3 regions of the Microbacterium sp. CFSPD4_SD4 genome follow, and region 2 is predicted to be linked to each of the others. Evidence: predicted binding sites of a transcription regulator. Region 2 holds the regulator's gene; each other region holds the start of a gene.

Region 1 (5,503 bases), on a different contig from region 2:
GCGGCGCGACCGCGGCCCCGAGGATGAGGGCGATCTCCCAGGGCATCCCGAACAGCACGCCGATGCCGGCCACCGCGAACGCGGAGGCGACGACGAGGAGCGTGCTCATCGGCACGATGTAGCGGAAGTCGCGGCGGATCGACCGCAGCGATGTCGTGAGGCTCTCCCAGAACAGCATCACCGGCAGGAACAGCAGCAGGACGGTCTCCGGCGGCAGCTGGACCTCGCGCAGCGGCGGGACGAATCCCAGCAGCAGTCCGAGGATGACGAGGACGAGCGGCAGCGCGAGACGCACGCGCGGGGCGATCAGGGTTCCGACGAGGATCGTGAGTCCGAGCAGGACGGTTACTTCGAGGCCTTCCATCGCTACTCCCAACAGTCGTGGGAGAAGGATATTCCTCCGTCAGCCGATCTGCTCCGTGAGTTCGAACCAGCGCAGCTCCAGCTCCTCGATCTCGGCCTCCTGCGCCGTGATCGCCTTCATCCGCTCGCCGAGGCCCGCATAGTCGGACTGGTCGTGGTCGGCGAGGGCGTGCTTGGCCGCGTCGACCTGCTGCGTGAGCTTCTGGATGCGACGCTCGAGGGCGGCGGCTTCCTTCTGCGCCGCCCGGAGAGCCGCGCCGTCGAGACCGCTCGCTGCGGGGGCAGAGGCCGCCGTCGAGGTCGCCGGGGCGCTCTCGACGCGCTGCCGCAGCCGCAGGTACTCGTCGACGCCGCCCGGGAGATGCCGCAGGCGCCCCGCGCCGTCCGGACCGGGAAGGATCGCGTACTGCTGATCCGTCACCCGCTCCAGGAAGTACCGGTCGTGGCTCACGACGAGGAGGGTGCCCGACCAGGAGTCGAGGAGGTCCTCGATCGCGGCGAGCATGTCGGTGTCCATGTCGTTCGTGGGCTCGTCGAGGATGAGCACGTTCGGCTGGTCGAGCAGCACGAGCAGCAGCTGCAACCGGCGCTGCTGGCCGCCGGAGAGATCCTTCACCGGCGTCGAGAGCTGAGCCGAGGAGAACCCGAGCCGCTCCAGGAGCTGTCCTGGTGTGAGGTCCTGCGCCTTCGACCCGGCGCCGAGCGTGTACGACGTGCGCAGACCCGAGATGACCACGCGCACGGGGTCGTTCCAGTGCGGGAGGAGTTCGTCGAGGCGCTGCGTGAGCGTGCGCACCTGCACGGTCTTCCCGCGCTTGATCCGCCCCTCTGTGGGCTCGACCGTGCCGGAGATGAGCCCCAGGAGTGTGGACTTCCCGGCGCCGTTCACCCCGAGGATGCCCGTGCGCTCGCCCGGCGCGATCCGCCACTCCACGTCCTTCAGCACGGTCTTCCCGCCGGTTCCGGATCCCGCCTGGGTCCCTGAGCCTGTCGAAGGGTACGTCACCCCCACATCGAGCAGGTCGACGACGTCCTTGCCCAGCCGCGAGACGGCGAGCGACTGCAGCGAGACCTTGTCGCGGATCTCGGGCACGTCGGCGATGAGCTCGTTGGCCGCATCGATGCGGAACTTGGGCTTGCTGGTGCGGGCCGGGGCACCGCGGCGCAGCCAGGCGAGCTCCTTGCGGGCGAGGTTCTGCCGCTTCGCCTCGGTCGCCGCCGCCATGCGGTCGCGCTCGACCCGCTGCAGGATGTACGCCGCATAGCCGCCCTCGAAGGGCTCCACGATGCGGTCGTGCACCTCCCACGTCTCGGTGCAGATCTCGTCGAGGAACCACCGGTCGTGGGTCACGACGAGGAGGGCTCCGGCGTTCGCGGGCCAGCGCTTCTTGAGGTGCCCGGCGAGCCAGGTGATCGCCTCGACGTCGAGGTGGTTCGTCGGCTCGTCGAGAGCGATGACGTCCCAGTCTCCGGTGAGCAGCTTCGCGAGCGACACGCGGCGGCGCTGACCGCCGGAGAGGGAGCCGATCTGCGCGTCCCAGGGAAGATCGGTCAGCAGCCCCTCGATCACGTCGCGGACGCGGGCGTCTCCGGCCCATTCGTGCTCTGCCATGTCGCCGACCACGGCGGCGCCGATCGTGATGTCGTCGGGGAGGGTGTCGGCCTGGTCCAGCACGCCGATGCGGGTGCCGCCGCGGACGGTCACCCGGCCGGAGTCCGGCTCCTTCGTGCCGGCGAGCATGCCGAGGAGGCTCGACTTGCCGTCGCCGTTCCGGCCGACGATGCCGATGCGGTCGCCCTCCTCGATGCCGAGGGTCACGGCGTCGAAGACGACGCGGGTCGGGTATTCGAGGTGCAGGGCTTCGGCCCCGAGAAGATGTGCCATGTCCTCTCCAGGGTAGTCGCGCCGCGTCGGACGGTCTCCCGGTCAGACCAGCGACGGGGCGAAGAGCTCCGGCAGCGCGGCCGTGAAGACCTCGAAGTGGCTGTACCAGACGGTGTGGGCGGCCCCGGGGATGCTGCGCACCGTCACCCCGCCGTGCTCGAACCGCCGCGCGTCCTCGTCGGTGACCCAGGCACTGGGTTCCGCGCGGACGACGATGGAGCCGGGGGCGGCGGTCCAATGACCGTCCTCCCCGCAGGAGACGGAGGCCGCGGTCGGCGGATCGAAGCGCTCGGCCGCCCGCGCCTCGACCGTGGCATCGTCGACGGAGTAGAAGGGCCGGAGCTTGCGGAGTTCTGCGGGCGACATGCGCGCGCGGCGATCATGCTCGTACTGCGAGATGAGAGAGGCGCGGTCCTGGCCGCCCTGGAGGGCGAGCGGCGCGTCGACATAGACCGCGAGACTCGGATCGAGGCGGGGCGCGGCGGCGGCGAGCACGGTGGCGCCGAAGGAGTGCCCGACGGCGACGGCGAGCGGGAAGGCCGCCCCGTCCCCCGCTGCGGAACCTGCCCCCGGAGGGAGCGCCGTCTGCGCGAGCGTGGCGACGACGGCGTCGGCCGCCGTCTCGATCGTGAGCTCCGGGTCACGCGGAGAGAGGCCGTGGCCGGGCAGATCGAGCGCGAGCACGCGGAAGCCGCGTTCCACGAGCAGCGGGACCACGCGGTGCCAGCTCTCGGCGGACCCCATCATGCCGTGCAGCAGCACGGCGACGCGGTCGCCCTCCCCGGCTTCGATGACGTTCAGGAGCACGGAGCCAGTCAACCACGGTCGTTATCCTTTCGTGATACGACTTTCGGCCAGAATCCTTCGAATCTTCGTTCGAATGTCGGTGGTCGGTGATGGACTGCCGTCATGCCCGCACTGCTCGACGCGACCGACTCCCAGATGGCGATGCTCGCCGATCTGGTGGAGGGGCTGGAAGCGGCGGAGAAGACGCTGAGCAGCATGCAGGCGGCCCGCGACGGACTGCTCGCGATGGCGGGGCGACTGGCGGTCGACATCGCCCGGCAGGCTCGGCATCCGGACGGCGGCGACATGGCGATCCGCACGGTCGCCGCGGAGATCGGGGCCGCACAGCGCGTCAGCGACCGCACGATCGAGCGGCGGATGTCCGATGCGTCCTGGTTGGTCGAACGGTTCCCCGCCGTCTGGGAGGCTCAGGGCGCCGGGCGGATCAGCGCCGCGCATGCACGCGTGATCGTGGAGGCGGGGGCTCACCTCCATGACCCGGACGACCGTTCGCGTTTCGCGGCGGAGGCGATCGAGGTGGCCGCTGCGGAATCTCCGAACCGGATACGCCGACTCGTGCGCCGACTGGCCGACCGGTTCCGGGAGCGGACCCTCGTCGAGCGACATCGTGACGCCAGGGAGCTGCGCCGCGTCTGGGTGACCGATCTTGAGGACGGCATGGCCGAGCTCGGCGCGCGTGGCCCCGCGGCGCTCGTGCACGGGATGTACGACCGGCTCTCCCAGATGGCGCATGCCGTGCGGGAGGAGAACGCGCAGGCACGGCGTCGGGAGGCGGAGGAGAGCATCCTCGACGACAGGACCGTGGATCAGCTGCGCGCGGATCTGCTCGCCGACCTCGTCCTGACCGGCGCTCCGGCGGGCCATGACTCGGAAGAGGGGCTGCTCTCGGAGCTTCGGGCGCGCGTCGAGGTCACCGTGCCGGTGCTGACGCTGATGCACGGGGAGCAGGAACGGACGACAGAGGGCACTCGGATCCTCGCCGCCGAGCTGGACGGGATCTTCCCGATCGATCCGGCCACGGCCCGCCGTCTGGCCGGCGCGGCGAGCGGCTGGGACCGGGTGCTCACCCACCCGATCAGCGGGGCGCTGCTGGCCGTCGACCGGTATCGCCCGAGCGAAGACCTCCGCCGACACCTGCGGGCCCGCGATCAACGCTGCCGCTTCCCGGGCTGCGGCCTCGCACCGCGGAAGTGTGACCTCGATCACAATCACGATGCGGCGCTCGGCGGAGAGACCGCGCACGACAACCTGGCGACCTTCTGCCGACGACATCACATGCTCAAACACCACTCCCCGTGGCACGTCGAGCAGGGGCCGGGCGGCGTTCTGGAGTGGACGAGCCCCACCGGCCGGACCTACATCGACCGACCGCCGCCTCCGCACACCGTCACCTTCGCCGAGGAACCTCCGTGGTCTCCCGCCGTCAACCCTAGAGTGGAGGGCATGTCGAGCCCCGAATCAGACAGGTCGGGGGCTGCCGGTCACACCGTCAGCCCCGCGAACCGCTGATCCCTTCGTCCGCCCTGCCGGCGGGCGCGCGCCGGTGACCCGGGCGCTGACCGTGGTGACGAGAAGCATTCCTCTTCCCTCTCACCTCGGAGCACTCGATGCCTTTCCCCCTCTATGCCCTTGCCCTGGCGGTCTTCGTCATGGGTACCTCCGAATTCATGCTCGCGGGACTCCTCCCCGCGATCGCGCACGAGCTCGACGTCCCGGTCGGCACGGCGGGCCTCCTCACCTCCGCCTTCGCGGTCGGCATGGTCATCGGCGCACCCGCCATGGCCGCGTTCGCGCGCAGCTGGCCCCCACGCCGCACACTCGTCGCCTGCCTCGCGCTCTTCGCCGCGTGCCATGCCGTCGGCGCGGTGACGTCCCTGTTCGAGCTTCTGCTCGTCACGCGCGTACTCAGCGCCCTCGCGAACGCCGGCTTCCTCGCCGTCGCCCTGCGCACGGCGACCCTCCTCGTCCCCCGCGAGCGCACCGGACGAGCGCTCGCGGTGCTGCTCTCCGGGACGACCGTCGCCACCATCGTCGGCGTCCCTGTGGGCGCCATCCTCGGCACCGCGCTGAGCTGGCGGGCGACCTTCGCCGCTGTCGCGCTCCTCTGCCTCCCTGCGCTGCTCGGAATCCTCCGCGGCGTGCCGACGACGATCCCGGGCACGGAGCCCGACCCCGCCCCGGCACCACTCCCCCGGAAGGAACCGGCCCTCCGCACGGAGCTCGCGCTCCTGGGGACACCGCGCCTGGCCCTCGCGATGACCCTGGCGGCCCTGGTGAACGCGGGGACCTTCGCGGTCTTCACGTTCCTCGCGCCGATCGTCACCGAGATCGCGGGCCTGCCCGACGCTGCGGTCCCCCTCGCGCTGGTCCTGTTCGGCATCGGCTCGTTCCTCGGCGTGACCATCGCGGGTCGGTTCGCCGATCGACATGCCGCTGTGCTCCTCGCGG
Region 2 (5,503 bases):
GCGGAACAGGACGGTGTCCTCCCCCGGCTCCACCGTGTTCCAGCCCATGTGCGGCAGGACCGGGGCGTCGAGCTCCGTCACAGCACCCGGCCACTCGCCGAGGCCCGCGGTGTCGTGCCCCCGCTCGACGCCGTGCTCGAACAGCACCTGCATGCCGACGCAGATGCCGAGTACCGGTCGGCCCCCCGCGAGACGACGGCCGATGATCTCGTCGCCGCCGTGGGCGTGCAGGGCGTCCCGCACAGCCTGGAAGGCGCCGACACCGGGCACGACGAACCCGTCGGCCTCCAGCGCCTCGGTGCGGTCGCGGGTCAGCACGGCATCGGCTCCCGCGGCGACGAGCGCCTTCACAGCGGAGTGGACGTTCCCGGACTCGTAGTCGAAGACGGCGACCCGCGGCGCGGCGCTCACAGCGCCCCCTTGGTCGACGGGATGCCGTCGACGAGCGGATCCAGGGCCTTCGCCTGGCGGAACGCTCGCGCGAACGCCTTGAACTCGGCCTCGGCGATGTGGTGCGGGTCGCGCCCGCTCAGCACCCGCACGTGCACGGTCAGCGCGGCGTTGAAGGTGATGGCCTCGAAGACGTGCCGCACGAGGGATCCCGTGAAGTGCCCGCCGATCAGGTGGTGCTCGAAGCCCGCGGGTTCCCCCTCGTGCACGAGGTACGGGCGGCCGGAGATGTCGACGACCGCCTGCGCGAGCGCCTCGTCCAGGGGGACGAGGGCGTCGCCGTACCGGGAGATGCCGGACTTGTCTCCGAGGGCGGCCAGGATCGCCTGGCCGAGCACGATCGAGACGTCCTCCACGGTGTGGTGCGCGTCGATGTGGGTGTCCCCGGAGGCCCGCACGGTGAGATCCGTCAGCGAGTGCTTGGCGAACGCCGTGAGCATGTGGTCGAAGAACGGCACCGAGGTGTCGATGCGGCTCGCACCGGTGCCGTCGAGGTTCAGCTCGACCTCGACGGTGGACTCCGACGTGCTGCGCACGCGGCTCGCGGTGCGTGCGGTGGGCGCGGGGATGGTCATGATGCCGATCCTATCGAGGCCAGGGCGTCCAGGAACGCCGTCGTCTCCGCCTCCGTGCCGGCGCTCACCCGCAGGTGGCCGGGGATGCCGACGTCGCGGACGAGCACACCGCGGTCGTACAGCTGCTGCCACGTCGCCTGCGGATCCGCGACGCCGCCGAACAGCACGAAGTTGGACCACGAGAGGTGCGGGGTGTACCCGAGGGCTTCGAGCGTCGCCGTGATGCGGTCCCGCTGCTCCACGATCTCCTGCACCATGCCGAGCATGACGTCGGCGTTGCGGAGGGCGGCGACCGCGGCGGCCTGCGTCAGAGCGCTGAGGTGGTACGGCAGTCGCACGAGCCGGAGCGCGTCGATGAACGCCGGGTCGGCCGCGAGGTAGCCGACGCGGGCGCCGGCGAAGGCGAAGGCCTTGCTCATCGTTCGGGAGACGGCGAGGCGCGGTCGTCCTTCCAGGAGGGTGAGGGCCGACGCCGCATCCCGTGGCGCGAACTCCTGGTAGGCCTCGTCGACGATCACGACGCCGCGGGCCGCCTCGTAGACGGCCTCCACGACGTCGAGCCCCAGCGGGGTGCCGGTCGGGTTGTTCGGCGAGCAGAGGATCACGATGTCGGGGTCGGCCGCGCGCACCTGCTGCGCCGCCTCCTCCGGGGTGACCGTGTAGTCGGGCTGACGGGTGCCCGCGATCCAGGACGCGCCCGTCCCCTTCGCGATGAGCGGGTACATGGAGTACGTGGGCGCGAATCCGAAGGCCGTGCGTCCCGGCCCGCCGAACGCCTGGAAGATGTGCTGCAGCACCTCGTTGGACCCGTTGCCCGCCCAGATCTGCTCCGGCGTGAGGCCGTGACCCAGGTAGTCGGCGAACGCCTCCCGCAGCGTCGTGAACTCGCGGTCCGGGTACCGGTTCACGTCTCGGATCGCCACGGCGATGTCATCGAGGATGTCGCTCGCGACCTCGTCGGGAACCGGATGCGTGTTCTCGTTGACGTTCAGCGCCACCGGCAGCGGGGCCTGCGGCGCTCCGTACGGGGTGAGTCCGCGCAGATCGTCGCGGAGCGGGAGATCGTTGAGGGAGAAGGTCACCCTTCCCATCTTAAGAGGAGCAGGGAGAGCCGAGGTCATCGTGACGATTCGGCCGGGAGGACTCGGCGTCAGTCGGTGTACCGCGCCGGCAGTGCGAGCTCCTGGCCGACCTGGAGCTCCCCGCCGCGCAGCAGGTTCATGCGGGTGATCTCACCGATGACATCCCGCGGGTCGGCCTCGGGAGCGATGCTGCTCGCGATCGACCAGAGGGTGTCGCCAGGCATGACCGTGACGGTCTCGACGGAGACGGCCGGCGCATCCGCGCCGGAAGCGGTCGCGCTGCCCCCGCTGAGGGCGGCGAAGGCGATGCCCGCCGCGAGCGGGACCGACGCGAGCGCGAGCAGAGTGCGACGGCCGCGTGCCGTGATCCGCAGCCGGGTGGCCGGACGGGCCGATGCCGGGAGGGCGGTCGCGGTGCTGAGGCTGATGCTGCTCATGTCTGCTCCTTACTGTCCCGGCGCCGGAGCCCGGGGAGGTTGGCGTAGCTTTCGCATCCGCGCCTCGGCCGGGAGCCGTGGATGCGAAGCTACGTTCCGAAGATATCTTCGAGTTCGAACATCTGTCAAGCTGTCTTCGAAACCATGCCCCGCGAATCAGCCGACACGCTCGAACAGATCTTCCAGATCGGCGCTTTTCTCGGATACGGTTTCGATAAGGACACCCCACCACGGGCCACCGACATTCGAAGCGGCACGTCGGATCACGCAGTGAAGGAGCACCATGAGCGACACCTCAGCCCTCGAGTCCGAGGCGCCGCGCACCCGCCGTCGCAAGAGCCTCAGCCCGAAGCAGATGGCGATCCTCGAGGTCATCCAGGCCTCGATCGCGCAGAACGGCTATCCGCCGAGCATGCGCGAGATCGGCGACGCCGTCGGGCTCAAGTCGCTGTCCAGCGTCACCCACCAGCTCGGTCAGCTCGAGCTCAGCGGCTACCTGCGTCGCGACCCGGGCAAGACGCGTGCCATGGAGGTCCTCATCGACCTGCCCGGCACGGGCGCGGAGAACCCGGCGGACGTGGCGACCCCCGTGGGCGATGCCGCACTGGTCCCACTGGTGGGGCGTATCGCCGCGGGCGTGCCGATCACGGCGGATCAGCAGGTCGAGGAGATCTTCCCGCTCCCCCGGCAGCTCGTCGGCAAGGGCGACCTGTTCATGCTCAAGGTCTCCGGGGAGTCGATGATCGACGCCGCCATCTGCGACGGCGACTGGGTCGTCGTGCGCTCGCAGAACACGGCGGAGAACGGCGAGATCGTGGCCGCCATGCTCGACGGCGAGGCCACCGTCAAGGTGCTCCGGCGTCGCGACGGCCACACGTGGCTGCTCCCCCGCAACTCCGCGTTCGAGCCGATCCTGGGCGACGAGGCGGTCGTGCTCGGCAAGGTCGTCGCGGTCATGCGCGCCGTCTGAGACACCGCATCGTCGGTCAGACGAGGACGAAGGCCCTCCCGGGTGCACCGGGAGGGCCTTCGTGTGTCCGGGGACGACCGCGTCAGGCGGTGACCACCACGTCTTCGCGCACGCGCCGCGTGGCCTCGACGATGTTCCGCAGCGACGCCGTGGTCTCGGCGTATCCGCGGGTCTTCAGACCGCAGTCCGGGTTCACCCAGAGCTGACGGAGGGGGATCTCCTCCACCGCACGCCGCAGCAGGGACTCGACCTCCTCCACGGTGGGCACGCGCGGCGAGTGGATGTCGTACACGCCGGGGCCGATGCCGTGGTCGAAGCCCACCTCGGCGATGTCCGCGACGACCTCCATGCGGCTCCGGGCCGCCTCGATGGACGTGACGTCCGCGTCGAGCGCACGGATCGCGTCGATCACGACGCCGAACTCCGAGTAACAGAGGTGGGTGTGCACCTGGGTCGCCGCCGCAGCGCCGCCCGTGGCCAGACGGAACGAGGCGACGGACCAGTCGAGGTACGCCGGCTGGTCGGCCTGCTTCAGCGGGAGCAGCTCCCGGAGCGCCGGCTCGTCGACCTGGATCACCTGGATGCCCGCGGCCTCCAGATCGGCGATCTCGTCGCGGAGCGCGAGCGCCACCTGGTTCGCCGTCTCCCCCAGCGGCTGGTCGTCGCGGACGAAGGACCACGCGAGGATCGTGACGGGGCCCGTGAGCATCCCCTTCATGTGCTTCGCCGTGAGCGACTGCGCGTACGCCGACCAGCCGACCGTGATGGGCGCGGGACGCGAGACGTCTCCCCAGAGGATCGACGGGCGCGTGGCTCGCGAGCCGTACGACTGCACCCAGCCGTGCTGCGTGACCGCGAAGCCGTCGAGGTTCTCCGCGAAGTACTGCACCATGTCGTTGCGCTCCGGCTCACCGTGCACGAGGACGTCGAGACCGAGGTCCTCCTGCAGGGAGACGACCGCCGCGACCTCACGGCGCAGGAACTCCTCGTAGTCGTCCTCGGGGATCTCGCCGCGGAGGAACTGGGCGCGGGCGCGGCGGATGTCGCCGGTCTGCGGGAAGGAGCCGATCGTCGTCAGGGGCAGCGCCGGCAGGCCGAGGGCGTTCTGCGCCTCCTCCCGCTCCTGGTACGGGGCACGGGCGAAGTCGGCGTCGCTCAGCGCACGGGAACGCACCGCACCGTCGCGCACACCGGGAGCGGTCAGGCGGTCCTGCAGCGCAGCGGTCGCGGCGTCCAGCTCGGCCCCGATCGCCGTGCGCCCTTCGGACAGGCCGCGGGCGAGGGTCACGACCTGCTGCACCTTCTGATCCGCGAAGGCGAGCCAGGAGACGAGGCGCGCGTCCAGCGCCGTCTCGTCCTCCACGTCGTGCGGCACGTGCAGCAGCGAGGTCGAGGTCGATGCCGACACCGGGGCCCCGAGCGCACGGAGCGCCTCCAGAGAATCGAACGCCGCGGACAGGTCGCCACGCCAGATGTTGTGACCGTCGATCACACCGCCGACGAGGGTCTTGCCCTCGAGGCCCGGCACCGCGTCGGGCACGGTGCCGCGCACGAGATCCACGGCGATGGCCTCGACGGGGGCGGCGGCCACGGTCGCGAACGTCGCGCCGAGGCTCGCGTACGGGGCCGCGACGAGGATCGAGGGCCGCTCTTCGGCGTTCCCGAGCACTGCGAGCGCGCGCTCCGCGGCGGACGCGAGCTGCGCGGTCGTCGCCGGCAGGGACTCGCTCACGAGGGCGGGCTCGTCGAGCTGCACCCACTCGGCGCCCGCGGCGCGCAGACGGGCGAGCAGATCGACGTAGACCGGCAGGACGTCCTCCAGCCGCGAGAGCGGCTCGAAGCCCTCCGGCGCGTCGTCCGACGCCTTCGCGAGCGCCAGCAGCGTGACCGGTCCGACGACCACGGGACGCGTGACGAAGCCGGCGGCGACGGCCTCGGCGACCTCGCGCACCAGGCGGTCGCTGGCGAGGGAGAACACCGTCTCCGGGC
Region 3 (5,503 bases), on a different contig from region 2:
AGATCACGATGAGCACGACCGGGATGAGGTAGATCACCCAGAGGAGGTAGGCGACCACGTGCACGACCGCGTTCGCGAACGGGTTGCGGATCCGCTGCTTCTGGATCGGCGTCGCCACCTTCGCCACCGAGAAGTACACGCCGGACTTCTCGGCGCGGTTCATGATCGCGAGCAAGATGATCGTCGCGACACCGAGCACGATCGCCAGCAGCGCCGCGATGTCACGCGTGATCGGGCTGCGCGACAGGTCGATGATGAGCGGTGCGACGGTCTGGAAGTCCGGCCCGCCGAGCACGAGGGGCGCGGTGAGCGCCCCGAGGCCGATGAGAAAGGTCAGCACGGTGACGGCGAAGAGCATCGGCTTCATGACCGGCAGCACGATGCGACGCAGGATCGTCCAGGTCGAGGCGCCCATGAGCTTCGCCGCCTCGATCGACGCGTAGTCCACCTTGCCGAGCGACGAGGACAGGAACAGCATGTGGTTCGTCGTCGTCGCGAACGTCATCACGAACACGACCGCGAAGTAGCCGGAGAACCAGTCCCGGTTCATGTCCGGCCAGATGTTCACCATCAGATTCGTGATGAAGCCGAATTTCCCGTAGATGAAGTTGTAGCCGGCGGCGAGCACGATGCCGCCGTAGATCAGGGTGGTGGCGTAGCCGAGCCACAGGAGCTTGGCGCCGCGCACCTGGAAGTACTGCGTCACCAGCACGATGAACACCCCGACGACGTTGACCGTGACGGACAGCGTGATCGCGAGGAGGAAGCTGTTGCCGAGCGTCTTCAGCGCGCGCTCGCTGCCGAGCAGCTTCTCGACGGCGCGGATGCTGAACTGGCCGTCCGGGAAGAAGGTCGCGGCGAGCAGCTCGGCGTTCGGCAGCACGAGGAAGGCGGCGGCGAACCAGATCACGACGATGCCGGTCACCCAGGCCAGCGGTGAGCGGAGCATCGCGCGCACGCTGCCGGGCCGTCCGCGGCGGAGGCGGGGCTTCGTCGCGGTGTCCGCCTCGGCGGCCTCGGTCGTCAGGGCGCCGGGCGCGTCGGTCATGCCCGCGGACGGCGGCGGCACCGGGCGGGAGTCGTTCTGCGGAGCGCTCATGTCACGCCGCCGGGTACTGCAGGATCCACCGCGGGTCGACGTCGATGCGCACGGCGTCGCCGACGTCCCACCGGTGCGCGCTCGCCGCGGCCGGCACGCTCACCCGGAGCGTCGCATCGGCCGCCGACACCGTGTAGACGCTGTGGCTGCCGTGGTACGTGCGCTCCGCGACGGTGCCGTCGAGCGACGCCGTGCCGCCGGCGGTGGCCTCGGACGGCGACGCGAGGTGCAGCTTCTCCGGCCGCACGTAGCTCTCGGCCGTGGCGTCGAGGCCCGCGCCGATCGCGACGAGCTGCGCGGGGCTGAGGCGGTTGTTCTCGCCGATGAACCGGCAGACGAAGGGCGTCGCGCTGCGGTCGTAGATCTCCTCCGGGGTGCCCACCTGCTGCAGCGTCCCGGCGTCGAGCACGGCGATCCGGTCGCTGAGGGTGAGCGCCTCCTCCTGGTCGTGGGTGACGTACACGGTGGTCACGCCGACCTCGTGCTGCAGCTCCTTGAGCTGTTCGCGCAGCTGCACGCGGAGCTTGGCGTCGAGGTTCGACAGCGGCTCGTCGAGCAGCAGGATGCTGGGGGTGAGGGCGAGCGCCCGGGCGATGGCGACGCGCTGCTGCTGGCCGCCGGACAGCTCCGCCACGTTCTTCTCGAGCTGCGACGCGGCGAGCCCGGTGCGGTCGGCGACCTCGTCCACGCGCCGCCGCTGCTCGGCCTTCGACACCTTCTGCACCGAGAGGCCGAACGCGATGTTCTCCCGCACGTTCATGCTCGGGAACAGCGCGTAGTTCTGGAACACCATGCCCACGCCGCGCTTCTCGCTCGGCACGCGGGTCACGTCGCGACCCGCGATGTGGATGCGGCCGCCGGTCGGCTCGATGAACCCCGCGAGCGTGCGCAGGGCGGTGGTCTTGCCGCATCCGGACGGACCCAGGAGGGTGAAGAACTCACCCTCCTGGATCTCCAGATCGAGGTGCGAGACCGCACGGTGGTCGCCGAACACGACCTCGACGTCGTCGAAACGGATCATCGTCTTCTCTCTCTGCCGGTGCGGGACTGCGCGGGTCAGCCGATGTACTCGAGCGTGACCTTCTCGACCCAGGCGCCGAGGTTCTCGCTCACGAAACCGAAGTCGATGTCCTGACGGTCGAGCGTGCCCATGAGCTCGACGACCTCGGGGTTGGCCTTCTCGACCGCGCCCTCGTTCACCGGCATGGCGTTGAACTCCGCGGCGAACTCACCCTGCACCTCGGCGCTGCCGAACCAGTCGATGAACTCCTGTGCCTTGTCCTCGTTGTCCGTGCCGTTGATCTGCGCGATCTGCTCGGTCACGTAGGGGACGCCGTACTCGGGCACGATCATCCCGGTGCTGGTGCCGTACTCCTCGTCGCGGGCGGAGATGCCGCTCGACGGCAGCACGCCGTAGTCCACCTCGTCGCGGGTGATGCGGGCGTAGAGGTCGGTGCCCTCCACGGCGGGGGAGCCATTGGCGTAGTACGACTTCACCAGGTCCCAGCCCTCGTCGCTCACGCCGAGGTCGCCGTCCTCGTCGAGGTGACGGGTGAGCATGCTGGCGAGCACGAGCTGCGGGGTCGCCTGGCCGAGCGCGGGGTTGACCTCGTAGCGGCCGGCGTACTCCTCGTCGGTGTACAGGTCGTCGGGGTCGGTGGGCGCGTCACTGATGCGGTTCTCGTCATAGACCGTGACGATCGCCTGCTCCACGAGCGGCCAGAACGCGCCGTCCTTCGGGTCGCCGGCGTCCGCGGGCACCTCGCCGCTCCAGCTCGGCTCGTAGGCCGTGATGGCCTCTTCGGTCTTGAGCTGCTCGAAGAACATGTTGTTCAGGCCGAACACCACGTCGCCGACGGGGTTGTTCTTCTCCGCGATGATGCGGTTCGTCAGGTCGGCGCCGCCGAGGCCCACGATCTCGATGTCGATGCCCGCGTCCGCCGCCTTCTCGGTGATCCACTCACCACGGCCGTCGCTGTTCGAGTTCGTGTAGACGATGAGGGTGTCGCCGGAGCCGCCGTCGCTGCCGCCGCCGTCCGCGTCTCCGTCGCCGCCCGCCGTGCATCCGGTGAGCGCGATCGCCGCCGCGGCCGTCAATCCGATGAGCGCCCAGCGCCTCTGCTGCCTGTCGGCCATGTTCATCCCTTTCTCGCCTTCGAGGTGTGTCGATGCGACACTACCGGTTCTTGTGGTGAAGGCACAAAGATTGTCTGGTTTCGTGAGCGCGGTCGCGCGTCCGCACTCAAGATAGGCGCGCGGCGTGAACGTGAGGATGCGATGAGGTGAACGGGTGGGGGCCTGCGCCGGATCCGGACGCGAGATCCCTGTCGGTCGGGCGGAATGCCGGCATTCATTAGAACAAAGCTTCGAAAGTCGGGCGCTTCGGAGATAAAATGAAGCATGTCGAAAATGTCCGGGTTGCGCGAGGCGATGGAGCGTCTCGACGAGGCGTGGGGCTCTGCGAGCTGCGCGCCGGAGCTCTCCCGCGCGCAGCTCGTCGACGTCGCCGACGCGATCGGACTCCTGCGGCGCCGGCTCGATGCACTGCACGTCGACGTGGCGGCCGGCATCGCCCGGGAGTCGCGCGCCGAGCTCGGTGCCGACAGCCTGGCGAAGCAACGCGGGTACCGTACGGCGGCGAAGCTCATCGCCGCGATGACAGGCATCTCGACGGGCGAGGCGCAGCGTCTGGTGAAGGTGGGAGAGGCGACCGCCCCGCGAAGCGATCTGCTCGGCGCGCCGCTGCCCGCGCGGTACCCGCTCCTCCGAGAAGCGCTCGCGTCGGGTGCCCTCGGAGCGCCGGCGGCTGGTCTCCTCGTCGCTTTGCTGGACCGCTGCCGCGTGGCCGCGGGAGCGGAACGCATCGCCGAGGCGGAGCGGGTGCTGGCCGCCACAGCCGAGGGGCTCGAGCTCGATGCGGTGCGCAAACTCGTCCTCCGCGCCGAAGCGTGGCTCGACCCCGACGGCGTGGCGCCGCGGGCGGAGGCGCAGCGCGCTCGGCGCGGACTGCGCCTCTTCGAGCGTGACGGCATGGTGCACCTGCACGCGCAGCTCGATGCCGAGACCGCGGCGCCGGTCGTCACTGCGATCCGCGGGCACGTGTCCGCCGTGTTCGCCGCCCGCCTCGATGCGCCTGACGCCGGGTCGCCGGACGCCGACCGGCGCTCGGTCGCGATGATCCAGGCCGATGCGCTGGCCCTCTTCTGCGGGCATGTGCTCGGGTGCGAGGGTGATCGGGTGCCGCTCGCGGGGGCGACGGTGGTCGTGCGCGTGTCCCTCGACGATCTCCAGGTCGGCACCGGGTCGGCGACGATCGACGGGCTCGACCAGGTGATCGACATCGGTGCCGCGCGGCGGATGGCTGCCGGTGGCGGCGTCATCCCCTGCGTGCTCGGCGGGGCGAGCGAGGTCCTGGACTGGGGTCGCGAGAAGCGCCTCTTCACCCGAGCCCAACGCCTGGCGCTGGTCGAGCGGGACGGCGGGTGCGCGATGTGCGGGCTTCCCCCGGGGATGACGAAGGCTCACCACCTCCGCTGGTGGCAACGCGACCGAGGTCCGACCGATCTCTCGAACGGGATCCTGCTCTGCGAGACCTGTCACCACCGCATCCATGACAACGGGTGGGAGATCGTCATCGAGGGTTCCGGTGTGAGCGGCCGGCCGTGGTTTCTTCCGCCGCGGTGGGTCGACCCGGAGCGCACGCCGCGGCTGGGCGGACGGGCACGCTTCGATGTCGCGGCCTGAGTGCGGTGCGCAGGCACGCGAGTTCGGGCGCGGGGCGTTGTGGGGCTGTCAGCGGCGGAGGCGGGAGCGCACGCGTCGCGCGGTGCGTGCCAGGGCGTCACGCCAGGCGCCTCCGGGCCATTCCCGGTGCAGGCGCAGGCTGCCGTCCTCGTTCCGCACGAGTTCGACCCGCCGGCCCGCGAGAAGGGGTGAGCGGCCGAGGTGTGCGACCACGTCCGGGGCAGCGGTCAGCGGCGCCGTGAACACCCAGCCGGCCACGCGGACCGCGACCGACAGATCGGCGTCGCGCGGACCGTCCTCGCGGAACACCTTCATGGGGTCCACGGCGACGGGAACCGCGTCGAGGCGCTTCGGTCGGCGCCCGCCGACCTTGCGCTCCGAACCCGCGGTGGACTCCGCGGCCTCGCCCGGCTCCGGGGTGTCCTGCGCGACCACGTCGACCCGGTCGGCACGGCGCTCCTTGCGGGCGTTCAGCAGGCCCGAGGGAAGATCCTCCGTCGTCGACAGCGGGAGGGACAGCAGATGATCCGCCGAGCCGACCGTCTCGAACACGAAGGCCTCTTCGCCGTTCCGACGCACGCGGACGCGCACGGTCAGCTGCAGCCCTCCCCGCGACCAGCGCGCCGCGATCACGGCGGCGGTGCAGGTCGTCTCGGCCTC

Evidence for each region. The regulator LexA, encoded in region 2, represses DNA repair genes until DNA is damaged. The targets are predictions, from matches to a motif close to TCGAACANNTGTTCGA.
Region 1: a site for LexA is predicted at 3,113-3,128, ahead of AC2W7E_RS09650 (HNH endonuclease signature motif containing protein). Genes of this name have one in related genera too.
Region 3: a site for LexA is predicted at 3,454-3,469, ahead of AC2W7E_RS11895 (HNH endonuclease signature motif containing protein). Genes of this name have one in related genera too.

The regions. Positions count from the first base shown of each region.
Region 1 is NZ_JBNFOC010000005.1:49,496-54,998, forward strand. It holds partial or broken gene AC2W7E_RS09635 (Na+/H+ antiporter) at 1-364, opposite strand, end outside; gene AC2W7E_RS09640 (ABC-F family ATP-binding cassette domain-containing protein) at 404-2,248, opposite strand; gene AC2W7E_RS09645 (alpha/beta fold hydrolase) at 2,291-3,055, opposite strand; gene AC2W7E_RS09650 (HNH endonuclease signature motif containing protein) at 3,158-4,564, shown strand; partial or broken gene AC2W7E_RS09655 (Cmx/CmrA family chloramphenicol efflux MFS transporter) at 4,663-5,503, shown strand, end outside.
Region 2 is NZ_JBNFOC010000003.1:273,298-278,800, reverse strand. It holds gene hisH (imidazole glycerol phosphate synthase subunit HisH) at 1-411, opposite strand, end outside; gene hisB (imidazoleglycerol-phosphate dehydratase HisB) at 408-1,025, opposite strand; gene AC2W7E_RS07695 (histidinol-phosphate transaminase) at 1,022-2,116, opposite strand; gene AC2W7E_RS07690 (LysM peptidoglycan-binding domain-containing protein) at 2,176-2,544, opposite strand; gene lexA (transcriptional repressor LexA) at 2,828-3,514, shown strand; gene metE (5-methyltetrahydropteroyltriglutamate--homocysteine S-methyltransferase) at 3,597-5,503, opposite strand, start outside.
Region 3 is NZ_JBNFOC010000007.1:111,664-117,166, reverse strand. It holds gene AC2W7E_RS11910 (ABC transporter permease) at 1-949, opposite strand, end outside; gene AC2W7E_RS11905 (ABC transporter ATP-binding protein) at 1,101-2,120, opposite strand; gene AC2W7E_RS11900 (extracellular solute-binding protein) at 2,156-3,235, opposite strand; gene AC2W7E_RS11895 (HNH endonuclease signature motif containing protein) at 3,500-4,843, shown strand; gene AC2W7E_RS11890 (glycosyltransferase family 2 protein) at 4,892-5,503, opposite strand, start outside.